Regions from separate parts of the Martelella sp. K41-7 genome, predicted to be linked through region 3. Evidence: predicted binding sites of a transcription regulator. Region 3 holds the regulator's gene; each other region holds the start of a gene.
The links. The regulator PhoB, encoded in region 3, activates phosphate uptake and scavenging genes when phosphate is short. The targets are predictions, from matches to a motif close to TGTCATNNANCTGTCAT.
Positions count from the first base shown of each region.

Region 1: AC0L7L_RS16485 (pyruvate kinase) is a predicted target of PhoB. The motif match lies at 1,964-1,980, and genes of this name have one in related genera.
Region 2: olsB (l-ornithine N(alpha)-acyltransferase) is a predicted target of PhoB. The motif match lies at 2,910-2,926, and genes of this name have one in related genera.

Region 1 covers NZ_CM147867.1:3,453,994-3,458,672, reverse strand. The annotation lists gene AC0L7L_RS16495 (N-acetylglucosamine kinase) at 1-800, opposite strand, end outside; gene AC0L7L_RS16490 (lipoate--protein ligase family protein) at 812-1,879, opposite strand; gene AC0L7L_RS16485 (pyruvate kinase) at 2,027-3,505, shown strand; gene prpB (methylisocitrate lyase) at 3,508-4,425, opposite strand; gene prpC (bifunctional 2-methylcitrate synthase/citrate synthase) at 4,439-4,679, opposite strand, start outside.
Region 2 covers NZ_CM147867.1:959,444-964,122, reverse strand. The annotation lists gene mutS (DNA mismatch repair protein MutS) at 1-1,793, opposite strand, end outside; gene olsB (l-ornithine N(alpha)-acyltransferase) at 1,982-2,857, opposite strand; gene lspA (signal peptidase II) at 3,169-3,657, opposite strand; gene AC0L7L_RS04565 (TrmH family RNA methyltransferase) at 3,654-4,523, opposite strand; gene AC0L7L_RS04560 (RsmD family RNA methyltransferase) at 4,520-4,679, opposite strand, start outside.
Region 3 covers NZ_CM147867.1:4,279,518-4,284,196, reverse strand. The annotation lists gene AC0L7L_RS20265 (carbohydrate kinase family protein) at 108-1,034, opposite strand; gene AC0L7L_RS20260 (orotate phosphoribosyltransferase) at 1,109-1,804, opposite strand; gene phoB (phosphate regulon transcriptional regulator PhoB) at 2,083-2,766, opposite strand; gene phoU (phosphate signaling complex protein PhoU) at 2,798-3,511, opposite strand; gene pstB (phosphate ABC transporter ATP-binding protein PstB) at 3,552-4,319, opposite strand; gene pstA (phosphate ABC transporter permease PstA) at 4,368-4,679, opposite strand, start outside.

The sequences.
Region 1 (4,679 bases), 830 kb from region 3:
GTCTCGCCGATCAGCGGTGAAAGCTTCAGCACACCGCCGGTAAAGGCCACGGGGCGCTCGCCCGCGCGCGCAATCAGGATATTGCCAAGCCGGGCAAGCTGGCCTCCCGCCTGCCTGAGCAAATTCTGCGAAAACCGGTCGCCGGCTTCGCCCGCCTTCGCCACCGCCACGGAAAGCGTGCCGATCCGCCCCCGGTCGCTGCCATAGATGATGCGCTTCACGTCTGCCCAGTCATCGCTTCCAATCGCCTCAAAAAGGGCTGAGGCCAGACCCGTCATGTCGCCAGCGGTTCCATCCTCGTCCAGCCTGCGATAAAGCGCGCGGATGGCGGCAAGGGCGATCCACCCGCCAGAGCCCGCATCATCGATCATCAATCCGCGTCCGCCGATGCGCAGTCGCGTGCCGTCAGTTCGAAAATGGATGGCGATAGCCCCGGTACCGGCTGACACCAGATGACCTTCGCCCGGTGCAAACAGGGTGCGGAAGGTCAGTTCGATATCGTCGAAAAGCGTCAGGCGCTCCTGCGCTATCCCGGTCTTTGCGGTAATGATCGCTGCGACCTCACCGAAGGCCTCCGGGCCGTAACCCGAAAGCCCGAGTGTCGCGGCATGGACCGGGCCTGGCAGGCTTGCGGCAATCCGGACAAAGGCCGTCTCAAGCCGTATCCTGTCTTCCTGACCCGCCAGAAGCGCGCTTGCGCCGGGCGCCGATCCGCGCCGCACAGGCGTTCCCGCCTGATCGACAACGGCAAAGCGCGAAGCCGTGCCGCCGATATCGCATCCCAGGAAAAAGCCGCCCATATCTTTGTGCCTTACGGGATCGAGGCCAGCCATTCGGGTGTTGCGAATTTCTCTGTCGCAAGCGCCTCGGCCGCCTTGTACTCATCCGGCGTTACCGTGCCTTCGCGGCCGCCGTTCAGATCCACAAAGGTTGCCTTCATCCGGTCGATGACGTTGCGACGGACAAGGCCCGTCTGACTGCGCACGGGATCGACGCGCTTTGCCGCACTTTTCGTGCCCTTGTCGGAGAGTTTTTCACGGCCGATCCGCAGCACCTGCATCATTTTTTCCGCGTCCATGTCATAGGCCATGGTCACGTGATGCAGCACGGTGCCGCCGCCATAACGCTTTTGTGCCGCGCCGCCGATCTTGCCCTTGGAGCTCGAAATGTCGTTGAGCGGCTTGTAGAAAGCATCGACACCCATGTCGTTCAGCGCCTTCAGCACCCAGTTGTCGAGGAAGGCGTAGCTGTCGGCAAAGCTCATGCCGTCGACCAGTTCTCCCGGTGCATAAAGCGAATAGGTGATCGCGGTGCCGGGCTCGACGAACATCGCGCCGCCGCCGGTAACCCTGCGCACGATCTCGACGCCGAGCCGTTCGGTTGCCTCCAGATCGACCTCGTTTCTCAGCGACTGGAAAGCGCCGATGATGATGGCCGGCCGTTCCCACTCCCAGAAACGCAGCGTCGGCGCTCGCCGGCCTTCGGCAACCGCGCGCGCCAGAACATCGTCGATGGCCAGATGCATCGCCGGCGTCTCGCCGCCGGTATCGATGATTTCCCACTCGAAATCGCGCCAGGTCTTGGCAACGCCGAGTGCACGGCGCACGGCGATTGCCACGGATTCGAGGCTGAAGCCGATCAGTGCGGCATCCGGGCGCAACTTCGCCTTCAGTGCTGCGACCATTGTCTCCGCCGAGCTTGCCGTCGGCAGGCCTTCCAGAGCTTTGCAAAGGTCGGCAAGCGCTTCGGGCGGCTCCAGGAAGAAGTCGCCGGCGATTTGCACATCGGCCAGTTTGTCGTCGCGCACTTCGATATCGGCCACCACCAGCTTGCCGCCGGGTACCTTGTATTCGCCATGCATCTTTGAGGGCTCCTGCATGATATTGTCAGATCCGGAACACCGGTTGCCTCATCCATAGACCCGCTGCCTTGCGACGCGCAAGCCAGCCACTTCGATGATTGCTGTCATGGAAAGGTCGTGAAAATCGGTCTATCTGAGGTTTGCGGACAGTAACGGGAGAACGTCATGACTGGCTTCGATCAATTTACCGACATGGACGATGTCTGGGGCCTGACGGAGCGGGTGGAGAGCCTTCGCGCGTTGGTCACAAGCGAGGCGCGTGCCATTTTGCAGAGCTTTGGGCCGGAGGCGGCGTCGCTGCCGGGCATCGTCAATCTCGCCCATTACCTTGCCCTTCGTCATCATGATGTCCGTCCGCTTCAGCGCGCGCTGATGCGCCACGGTCTGTCCTCGCTCGGGCGGCTGGAAAGCCGCGTTCTGCCCACGCTTGATGCCGTGCTCGTCGCCCTTGCAGCGCGGGCGGGTCGCGAAAATGTGGTGCCTTTGCCCTCGGCGGATGATTTCTTTGCCGGCGAGCGACGGCTTGAGCAGGCGACCGATCTGATGTTCGGCCCGCCACCGGCCCATCGCCGCAGCCGCATCATGGTGACGCTCGCCAGTGAAGCGGCAGACGATCCCGCTTTTGTTGCCGATCTTGTCCGTCGCGGCATGGATATCGCCCGCATCAATTGCGCCCATGACGGGCCGGAGGCCTGGCGTGCAATGACAAAGCATGTGCGAGCGGCAGGTGATGCGGCAGGACGGCGGATTGCCGTGCTGATGGATATCGCCGGCCCCAAGATCCGTACCGAAAAGGTCGCTCTCGCCGAAAGCAAGCTGAAGGCCAATGTCGGCGACCGCATCCGCCTGATCGCAACGGGCGAACCGGCCCTGTTCGATGATATTCGTTTCTGTGTCAGTGTCTCGCTGCCGGAAATGGTGACGCGGCTCAAGGTCGGCGACCGGGTGCTTTATGATGACGGCAAGCTGCAGACTGTGGTGACTGAGGTTTCCGATGGCATGGCGGTGATCCGGGTTGAGCGCGCCAGGGCCAAGGGGACAAGGCTGAAGCCGGAAAAGGGGCTGAACCTGCCCGATACGGCGCTCGGGCTTTCGCCGCTGACGGCCAAGGATACCGGCGATATCTCAACCGTGATCGAATGCGCCGACATGGTCGGCTATTCGTTCGTCTCGCGCCCCGACGACCTCGACCTGCTGGATCAGGAACTGGGCGCGGGTGGCAATCCGGGCCTCGGTGTCGTCGCCAAGATCGAGCGCCCGGAAGCGGTCAAGAATCTGCCCGCGCTGATTGCCCGCGCGGTCGGGCGCCGGGATTTCGCCGTGATGATCGCCCGTGGTGACCTTGCTGCCGAGATCGGCTTCGAGCGGCTCGCTGAAATGCAGGAGGAAATCCTCTGGATCTGCGAGGCGGCGGGCGTACCGGTGATCTGGGCGACCCAGGTTCTTGAAAATCTGGTCAAGACCGGCGTGCCCTCTCGCGGCGAAATGACCGATGCGGCGATGGGTGCGCGCGCCGAATGCGTGATGCTGAACAAGGGCGAGGCAGTCGGCGAGGGCGTTTCCACCCTCGACACCCTGCTGGCCCGCATGGACGAGCACATGTTCAAGAAGACGCCAGAGCTCAGGGCACTGAAGAGCTGGTAGAGCTAACACTTGTCCATCGTTGGCAGCACCGTCGAGACGATTGAGGCATCAAGCGCTTCGTAGGCCGCAAGGTCTATGGTTTCGTAAAGCTCCGCGCGCGTCTGCATATCGTCCAGCATCGCCTTGGTGGAGCCGGTTTGCTTCAGCGTTGAAAACAATCTCTCCTGCGCCTTGTTGGCAACCCTGAGCGAGGAAACCGGGAAGATCACCATGCGGTAACCCATCGCCTCGAACTCGGAGGCTGTCATATAGGGCGTGCGGCCGAATTCGGTCATGTTGGCGAGAAGCGGCACGCCCTCCATGCGGGCGGCGAACTCTCGAAACATCTCGACAGTGTTCAGCGCCTCGGGGAAGATTGCGTCGGCACCGGCTTCGATGAACAGCTTTGCCCGGGCCACCGCGCCGTCAATACCCTCGCTCGCCGCCGCATCGGTGCGGGCGATGATGTAGAGATTTTTGCGGGCCTTGGCGGCGGCTGCAATCTTGGCGGCCATGTCGTGCGCGTCCGCCAGTTTCTTGTCATTGAGATGGCCACATTTCTTCGGCAGCAGCTGGTCCTCGATGTGCACGCCCGCAGCGCCCGCATCCTCGAAGGTGCGGACCATATGCATCACATTCAGCGCCTCGCCATAGCCGGTATCGCCGTCGACCAGAAGCGGCAGGCCGCTGGCGCGGGCGATCTGGCGGATGAAGAAGGCGACCTCGTCGACCGTGATCATCCCAAGGTCCGGAAGCCCCATGGAGGCGGTCATCGCAGCGCCCGAGAGATAAAGCGCGTCAAAGCCTTCCTTCTTCGCCTGAAGGGCAGCCATGCCGTTGTGAACGCCGGGCATGGTGACGATACCGCCTGCCTCCACCTGGCGGCGGAGACGAAGGCCAGCGGGCTCTTCGGGAAGATCGGCTGAAATCAGATAGGGCATGGCAATAATCCTGTCAGGTTCGATCAAGCATCGGCACGAAAGGCCGGTTTTCGGGGCCGGTGTAATTGGCGGCGGGGCGGATGATCTTGCCGTCCTCGCGTTGCTCGATGATATGTGCCGCCCAGCCCGCCATGCGGGCAATCACGAACAGCGGCGTAAACATCGCCGTCGGTACGCCCATCATGTGGTATGAAACGGCTGAAAACCAGTCGAGATTGGGAAACATTTTGCGCGCGTCCGCCATGGTCGTCTCG
Region 2 (4,679 bases), 990 kb from region 3:
GCTTCGGCGAGAATGGCAAACCCGGCGGACACATCCAGCACGGAAAGCGCAACTGCGCCCTGTTTCAGCCGTTCCGCGCTGGCAACAACGGCTTGCCTGAGCGCCTCGAAGGCCTCAAGTTCAACTACCAGCGCCTCACCGGCAGCATTGGCGATCCGGCTTTCGAGATCGGCAAGTTCAGCTGTCGTAAACCGCATTGCGTTCGCCATCGTCTGGCGATGGATGAATTTTGCCTTGGCCTCATCGCCCTCCGTCAGAGCCCGTGAATTACCGCTGGTCACTTCGATGAAATAGCCAAGCATATTGTTATGCTTGATTTTCAACGCCTTGACGCCGGTCTCCTCGGCATACTGCGCCTGAAGGCCCGCAATCACCCGCCGTGAGGTGTCGCGAAGGCCGCGCGCCTCATCCAGGCGCTGATCGGCCCCTTCGCGCACGAAGCCACCATCGCGCTTCAGAAGCGGCAGTTCGTCGGCAAGCTTGGCCGCGAGTTGCGCCTCCAGCTCTTCCGGCAGAGCCTCGAGCGCATCAAGCGCTGCGGCAAGCTCTTCGGGAAGCGATGCGGGTTGCAGATCAGCGGCAATCGCACGCGCAACCTCAAGCCCTCTGAGGATCGCACCGAGGTCACGCGGCCCGCCACGATCAAGCGCCAGGCGCGACAGCGCGCGTGGCATATCCGGCAATTGCTTCAGGTGATCGCGAAGGGCTGCGGAAAGACTGACCTCGCCGAGGAAAAAACCGACCGAATCAAGGCGCCGGTGGACATGTTCGGGATCTGTCAGCGGCGACATCAGCCGCTCGCACAAAAGCCGCGCACCGCCACTGGTCACCGTCCGGTCAACGGCCTTGAGCAGCGAGCCGTCGCGGCCGCCATTCATGGTGCGGACCAGTTCCAGATTGGTGCGGGTTGCCGGATCGATGAACATCGAGCCTGACCCGCCGTCCTGCTCGGGAATGCCGAGGGCCGGACGCTCATTGATCTGGGTCTTTTCGACATAGGCAACAGCAGCGGCGGCCGCAGACAGTTCGGGCCGCGAGAACCGGCCAAACCCATCGAGCGTCGCCACCCCGAAGAACCGCGACAGTCGGTCCTTCGCTGTGGCACTGTCGAACAGAACCGCCGGCTGCGGGGCAACCGCACGACCGAGGAGATCGAACACCGGCCGCAGCTTCTGATCTGCAAACAGCGCATCTGAAACCACCAGTTCGCGCGGTTCGACCCGCATGATATCGGCTGCCAGCCGGCTTTCCGATGTCGCGCAGAGCCTGAAGACGCCGGTGGAAATATCGATCCAGGCCAACCCGTAAGCCGCCTCGCCCTCGCCCTTCACCCGCGAAAGCGCCATCAGAAAATTGCTTTCGCCCGGCGCCAGCAGCTTTTCTTCCGTCAGCGTTCCCGCGGTGACAAGTCGGGTGACATCGCGCCTGACCACGGATTTGCCGCCACGCTTCTTCGCTTCCGCCGGGTCTTCCGTCTGCTCACAGACGGCAACGCGGAAACCGAAGGCAATCAGCTTCTGGAGATAATCATCGGCAGCATGAACAGGGACGCCGCACATCGGAATATCACGACCGAGATGCTGGCCGCGCTTCGTGAGCGTGATCGAAAGCGCACGGGCAGCCTCCACGGCATCGTCGAAGAACAGCTCGTAGAAATCGCCCATGCGATAAAACAGCAGGAGATCGGGGTTGGCCGCCTTGATCTCGATATACTGCTCCATCATCGGCGTTGCCGTTGTCCTGCTTTCCTCGGAAATCAGCTCTTCGATCTTGATGCGGTTGTCGTCTGCCACGGTCACTTGCTTGCTTGTGTATGGTTTGGAGCTCTTACCGGCGGAAATGCTTCGCCGGAGACGCTCTCGGCGCCTCGGTTGTCTTTCCATGTCTCACGAAATCGGACCTGCCGAAAGAGCCCGGCAAGAGAAAGCTGGGCAAAACGGTTTTGATGGTGACTGAGTTACACAAAAGGCCGCCGAAGCGGTCAGCTTGCGAAACGGCCAGCGTCGGCGCCGTAGTAATTGATGTAGCGGTCGGAAATCGACGCAATCGGCAGAACCACCAGCACATCGGTGGTATTGAAGGCGTGGTCGACCACGGCCCCCTCGCCAACCATGGCACCAAGGCGCAGATAGCCCTTGATCAGTGGCGGCAGCCCTGTCAGCGCCCGACGTCCGGAAACCTCTTCCGCGCTCATCAGGTTCATGTCGACGGCGAGTTCAGGCCGGGCTTTTACCGCCCATTCGCCGGTGGCGCGGGCGTTGTGATAAAGGAAGGAGAGCGCCATCGCGTGCTCCGCCGAATCCGTGCCATGGAACGAGGCACAGCCGAACATCACCCCGATATTATGCTTCAGCGCATAGGACCAGTTACCCTGCCACAGCAGCTCCACCGTCCGCTTGCTGCGGTAATCCGGCAGCACGCAGGAGCGGCCGAGTTCCATGAACCGGACATCCGGATGACGGGCCACCAGCCTGTCGGTCTGATATTCCGAATCGGAATAGAACCCGCCATGCTCCATCGCCACTTCATGACGCAAAAGCCGGTAAGTCGCGACGATCTGGTCTTCGACATCGCCGTCAAGTTTGGTGTCGAGCACCAGCAGGTGGTCACACATCGCATCCCACTGGTCAAAGTCGCGTTTGGAACGCATCGCCTCTGCCGGAAGGCGGGCCTGCATTTCATCGACGAAAACGCGATAACGCACCGCCTGCGCGGCTTCAATTTCACCGGGGGTGCGTGCGATGCGGGTTTCAAGGCTACCAATGCGGCCGAGAATGCCCTCCTCCAAAAGCGCCTTGGTTACCGCCGGAGCGGCACCGGTGCGTTCTGCGGCCTTAAGAAGGTCGAGCGCTTCCATGGTCATAGCGTGTTCCGGATCGTTCATCTTGGATGTCATAAACCATCTCACTGCGACACGTTCGTGACAGTCGCATACCGCCGCTCTGGAGGTCAATTCGTTTGAAAGAGGTGCTCTCGCGTCAATTCCGCGCCGCCTCTCCTGTGCCGTCCGGGCACCGTTCCAACGGGCTAAACACTAGTACATGGAGAAAGCATGGTCCAGAATCTTTTGACCGTCAAGCGACATGCAACCGCACTGAATATCACCGGACAACCTTTGCAATCCATTGATGTTCAAGCGTTTTCTAATAAAAATTCGAGATGCCCGCCCTAGCGTCCGCCGCTCCCGGGGCTTTTGAACAGAAATTCCTGGACGAAGATCAACACCGCCCCGACCGTGATGTAACTGTCGGCAAGGTTGAAGATCGGGAAGGTCCGCCCACCGATGTCGAAGCGGATGTAATCGACCACATGACCGTAGATGAAATGGTCGAGAATATTGCCGAGCGCACCGGCAACCACCAGCGCAAAACCCAGCAGCGCCCATGTCTGCCCGGGCTCGGTCTTGCGCCACAGATAGATTACAACCGCGACGATCACCAACCGCATGCCGACCAGCGCCCAGCCGTTGGTATCCGACAGAAGCGAGAAGGCGATCCCGGGATTATAGGTCTTGAACAGCCCCAGAAACGGCAGGACGCCGATGGTGCGGTGAAACGGCAGATAAATCTCTACTGCATATTTGATGATCGCATCGATCAGGATTGCTACAATGACGAAGACTGCAGCAGGCAGCGGGCGCGAAAGCGGAGAGGTCAACGTTCAGCCTCCGGCAGGTCAAGCGACAACAGATGACGGCGCGCCTCATAAATCATCACGCCGGTCGCAACCGCAAGGTTGAGCGAATCAGCACGCCCCTGCTGGGGGATACGGGCAAGCCGCCCGGCACCATCTGCTAGTTCTGGCGGCAGGCCCTGTTGTTCATTGCCCATCAGCAGGACAACCGGTTTTATTGCGTAGTTGATGGTGCGGTAGTCAACTGAGCCGGCAAGATGGGTGGCAACGATCTCAACGCCGCTGTTTTTGGCCCAGTCGAGAAAAGCACGCGGTTCTGCGCGCGAAACCGACAGCGCGAACACAGAGCCCATGGTCGCTCGAACAGTTTCAAGCGAAAAAGGATCCGTGGTCTCGCCAACGAGGATCACACCAGACGCCCCGGCGGCATCGGCGGTGCGAATGATCGTACCGAGATTGCCGGGATCGCGCACCCGGTCGAGCGCGACATAGGTCTCGTCCCTGGCCGGGCGGATATCGGAAAGCGGCCTGTAGTGGCTTTCAAACACGCCAACGACCATCTGCGGATTGTCGCGGCGGGTAATCGCCGAAAGCACTTTTTCTGACACCTCCAGCACCAGACCGCCGGAGGCGACCGTCTTGGCGGCGACCTTCTCCACCGGCGCCTTGCCCTTTGCAGCCTTGGCGTAGATCAGCGTGCGGATCGACCAGTTGAGCTCCAGCGCATCGATGACAAGCTTCAGTCCCTCGGCCATGAACGTGCCGGTCTCTTCGCGGTGCTTCTTTTGCGAAAGCGCGCGGATGTCCTTGATGATCGGATTGGAAAGGGATGTGACCTCTTTCACGGTTCCAACGCGCTGGCCGCGCCTTTCGTCTCGCTCGAAGCTCATTGAGGCAACCACCGCGCATAAAGGGATGTTGAAAGGGCGCGGCCCGGTTCATTCCCGGAAAGCCCGGCCTCGCGCATAACCAGTTCGCCCGATTCGACCGTGCCGCCAAAACCGCGCATCGTTTCCATCATCAACTCATGAACGGAATAGAAGCTG
Region 3 (4,679 bases):
CACACCACCGGAATCTAGTTTGCAGCCAGAAAAATCACAATCATAAAATGCACAGCCCGCCTCGTTCAGCCTGAGCGGGCAAAGCATCCACAAACCTGTCGATCAGTTCAAAGCCCAACCTCATGGGCATAGGGCGGATTGGCGCCGGCGCGGGAAACCGTGACGGCGGCAGCCTTTGCGCCGAGCGCCAGTGCATCTGCAATCGCCCCGGGGGAAAGCGAGCGCACCTTCTCCTTTGTCAGCAGGCCCGCGATATCAAAGGATGCAAGAATACCGGCGTCGAAGGTATCGCCGGCGCCGACAGTGTCGACCACCGCGACCTTTTCACTCGGCACCTCGACCTTGTGCTCGGCAGTGTAGCCGATTGCCCCGTCCGCGCCGCAGGTAATCACCACGAGGCTTGCACCGGCTGTGATCCAGTGACGCGCCTTGTCATCGAGCGAACCTTCAAGACCGAACCAGTCGAGATCCTCATCGGAGAATTTCACGATATCCGATTTGGCCGCCATGCGTTCGATCCGCGCCCTGTGACTGGCAGGATCGGTGATGAAGGTCGGGCGGATATTGGGGTCAAGCGAGATAACACGGGCGTCCGCCTCGCGCATCAACAGCGCCTCATAGGTGGAGCCGCAGGGTTCGGGAATAAGGCTGATCGCGCCGAAATGCATTGCCGAACAGCCATCGCCAATGGCCGGCAGATCATCCTCGGTGATCATCCGGCCGGCTGTATTCTCGTCATAGAAGGCGTAGCTGGCCGAGCCATTGATCAGCTTGACGAAGGCAAGTGTGGTCGGCCGGTCGGATAGTGCGACGAGGGAATGATCGACCTTCGAGGCATCGAGCTTTTCGCGGATGATGTCACCCATCAGATCGGTGGAGATGCCGGAGAAGAACCCTGTCGGGCGGCCGAGCCGGGCCAGCGCGACCGCGGTATTGCAGACCGCGCCACCGGCATAGGGGGCAAAGGCCGGTTCGCCCTTGTCGGTCTCGCGCGGCAACATGTCGATCAGGGCTTCACCACAGCATAAAATCATCATTCTCTCCCAATTCCGGTTGCGCGTCCGCTCACCGGGAGCGGACGCCTATAGCAAGGGGCCCTCAGCGCCTTTCAGACGATCAGTTCCTGAAGCCCGCCGCGCGCGCGCGACCAATCCATCGGATGATCAAGGAAAGTGCCGACAGCTTCAAGCGTTGCCTCGTCTGCAAGACCATCCTTACGCGCGACGTTCAGCACTTCCTTCCAGGTCGCGATGTAATGGAGGTTAACGCCGCCCTCGCGGAAACGTTTCTCCGCCTCGCCGAAAATCCCATAATAAAACAACGCCATGCCATGTTCCACCACACCGCCGGCTGAACGGATGGCATTGATGAAGTTGAACATCGACCCACCGGCGGTGGTCAGGTCCTCGATCACCAGAACGCGCGCACCCTTCGGCATATGCCCCTCGATCTGCGCATTCTTGCCATAGCCCTTCGGCTTCTTGCGAACGTAGATCATCGGCAGTTCAAGCCGGTCGGCAAGGAATGCGGCAAAGGGAATACCCGCAGTCTCACCACCAGCCACGCAATCGAACTTCTCGAAGCCAGCATCGCGCAGCACCTTGGCGGCGGCGAAATCCATCAGCGTGGAACGAATGCGCGGATAGGAAATCAGCTGCCGGCAATCGATATAAACCGGGCTGACCAGACCGGAGGCAAGCTTGTAGGGCTCATCCGGCGCAAAATGCACCGCTCCGATTTCCCACAGCATGCGGGCCATCAGCTCCCCCATCACTGCGGGCTCCACGAAACTGGCTCTGCTCATCGCAACAATCCTCTTTATCCTGTGGCCTCAAGAGACCAGCGTTCCGGGATGCGGAAGGATGCATCACGGGAAAAGCGGGTCTTGTCGGCGCTGCCGCCTGCCGAGCGGCCAACCAATCCGGTTGTCCAATTGGACAATCACGGCGGAAAAATCAATCGTCGACCGGTCGATTCAACACATCCGGGCAGCATGCCAATACAGCATAGACCAACGTGGAATGGCTGCAATGACGGATATTAAATCGTTTAGAAAATCTTTTTTGACGCCGCTAGCAGCGTTTAGACCTCCATCGAATATCCCGCTCCGCGCACGGTGCGGATCACATCCGGCATCTGCGAGAAATTGAGTGCCTTTCTCAGCCGGCCGACATGGACGTCGACGGTGCGCTCATCCACATAAATATCGTGACCCCAGACACCATCGAGAAGCTGGGCGCGGGAAAACACCCGGCCGGGCGACGTCATCAGAAACTCCAGAAGCCGGAACTCCGTCGGGCCGAGCCGCACTTCGCGCGCCTTGCGGTGGACACGGTGGGTCTCGCGGTCAAGCTCGATATCGCCGCATTTCAGCACGCTGGAGAGCACTTCCGGCCTTGCGCGGCGGAGGATCGCCTTGACCCGCGCCATCAGCTCCGGCGTGGAAAACGGCTTGACGACATAGTCGTCGGCACCGATCGCCAGACCGCGTATCCGTTCGCTTTCCTCGCCACGCGCCGTCAGCATGATGATCGGCAGGCGTTCTGTCTCCGGCCGCATTCTGAGGCGACGGCAAAGCTCGATGCCGGAGACCCCCGGCAGCATCCAGTCGAGCAGCAGCAGATCGGGAACCCGCTCCTGAAGCCGGATCTCGGCCTCGTCGCCGCGCATGATGGTTTCGACCTCATAGCCTTCCGCTTCGAGATTGTAACGTAGCAGGACGCTGAGTGCTTCCTCGTCTTCGACAACTGCAATTTTCGGCACCATTGGACGTCTATCTCCCTGATCTCAAATGGCTTCAGACATCATCGGAACCGACGGCAGCAGAGTTGTCGTCCTTGGGACGTTCTCCCTGGGGCTGGGCGCCGGTGGCAATGTAGTAGATCATTTCAGCGATGTTGGTGGCATGGTCGCCGATACGCTCGATATTCTTGGCGCAGAACAGAAGATGCGTGCAGGTGGTGATGTTGCGCGGATCTTCCATCATGTAGGTCAAAAGCTCGCGAAACAGCGAGGTATAGATCGCATCGATCTCGTCATCGCGCTCGCGGATCGAGTTGGCCTTGTCGGCCTGGCGCGTTGTGTAGGCGTCCAGCACTTCCTTGAGCTGCAGCAACGCCAGTTCCGACAAATGCTCGATGCCGTGCGCTAGCTTGCGCGGAACGCCGGTGCCCTGCACAGAGATCACCCGCTTCGCGGTGTTCTTCGCCATATCGCCAACGCGTTCCAGATCGGCAGCGATGCGGATCGCACCCATGATTTCGCGCAGGTCCGCAGCCACCGGCTGACGACGGGCGATGGTCACAATTGCCTTTTCACCGATCTCACGCTCGGCCTCGTCCAGTGCGAGGTCGTCCTTGATCACCTTTTCGGCAAGCTCGGTATCGGTATTGACGAGGGCTGAGACCGACTGGCTCACCATTTCCTCCGCCAGACCGCCCATTTCGGAAATCCGGCGCTGGAGGTATTTCAGTTCGTCATCGAAAGCCGTCAGAATATGCGAGGGGGCCATGTTTAATCCTTCCTTGGCGTGAGCGTGCGGCAACCGCCCCTCAGCCGAAACGTCCCATGATGTAATCCTGGGTACGCTGATCCGCGGGATTGGTGAAAATCGTATCGGTACTGTTTTCCTCGACCATATGACCGAGATGGAACATCGCGGTGCGCTCGGACACGCGCGCGGCCTGCTGCATGGAATGGGTCACCATCACAATGGTGTAGTTCTCCGCAAGATCGGAAATCAGTTCCTCGACGCGGGCTGTCGCGATCGGATCGAGCGCGGAACAGGGTTCGTCCATCAGGATGACTTCCGGGCTGACGGCAATGGCGCGGGCAATGCACAGCCGCTGCTGCTGGCCGCCGGAAAGGCTGGTGCCCGGCTCGTCCAGCCGATCCTTGACCTCGTTGAACAGCCCCGCCTTGATCAGGCTGGTCTCGACGATCTGATCGAACTCGGTGCGATGACGGGCAAGGCCGTGGATACGCGGCCCGTAGGCGACATTCTCATAGATCGACTTCGGGAACGGATTGGGGTTCTGGAAAACCATGCCGACGCGTGCACGCAACTCCACCACATCGATGCCGGAGGTGTAGATATCCTCGCCGTCAAGCGTGATCGTACCGGTCACGCGACAATTGTCGATCGTGTCGTTCATGCGGTTGAGGGTCCGCAGAAAGGTCGACTTGCCGCACCCGGACGGGCCGATCAACGCCGTGACAGTATGCTCGCGTATATTCAGGCTGACATCAAAAAGCGCGCGCTTCTGCCCGTAATAGACGGACACCGCCTGGCCGGTCATTTTGTATGTGTTGTTGCTCATTGTTTGCTTCCAGGTGTTTTCGCGGTCGGGTTCGCCATTGCCACGCGCCTACCAGCGTCGTTCGAAACGACGGCGCAGGATCACCGCCGTGACGTTCATCAGGATCAGGAAGGCCAGAAGCACGATGATGGCGGCGGAGGTGCGCTCGACAAAGGCACGCTCGGCCTCGCCCGCCCACATGTAGATCTGTACCGGCAGTGCCGTCGCGGGGTCAAACGGGCTTGCCGGATAATCCGCCACGAAGGCGACCATGCCGATCAGAAGCAGCGGTGCGGTTTCGCCGAGGGCCTGGGCCAGGCCGATAATTGTGCCCGTCAGAATACCGGGCATGGCCAGCGGCAGGACATGATGGAACACGGC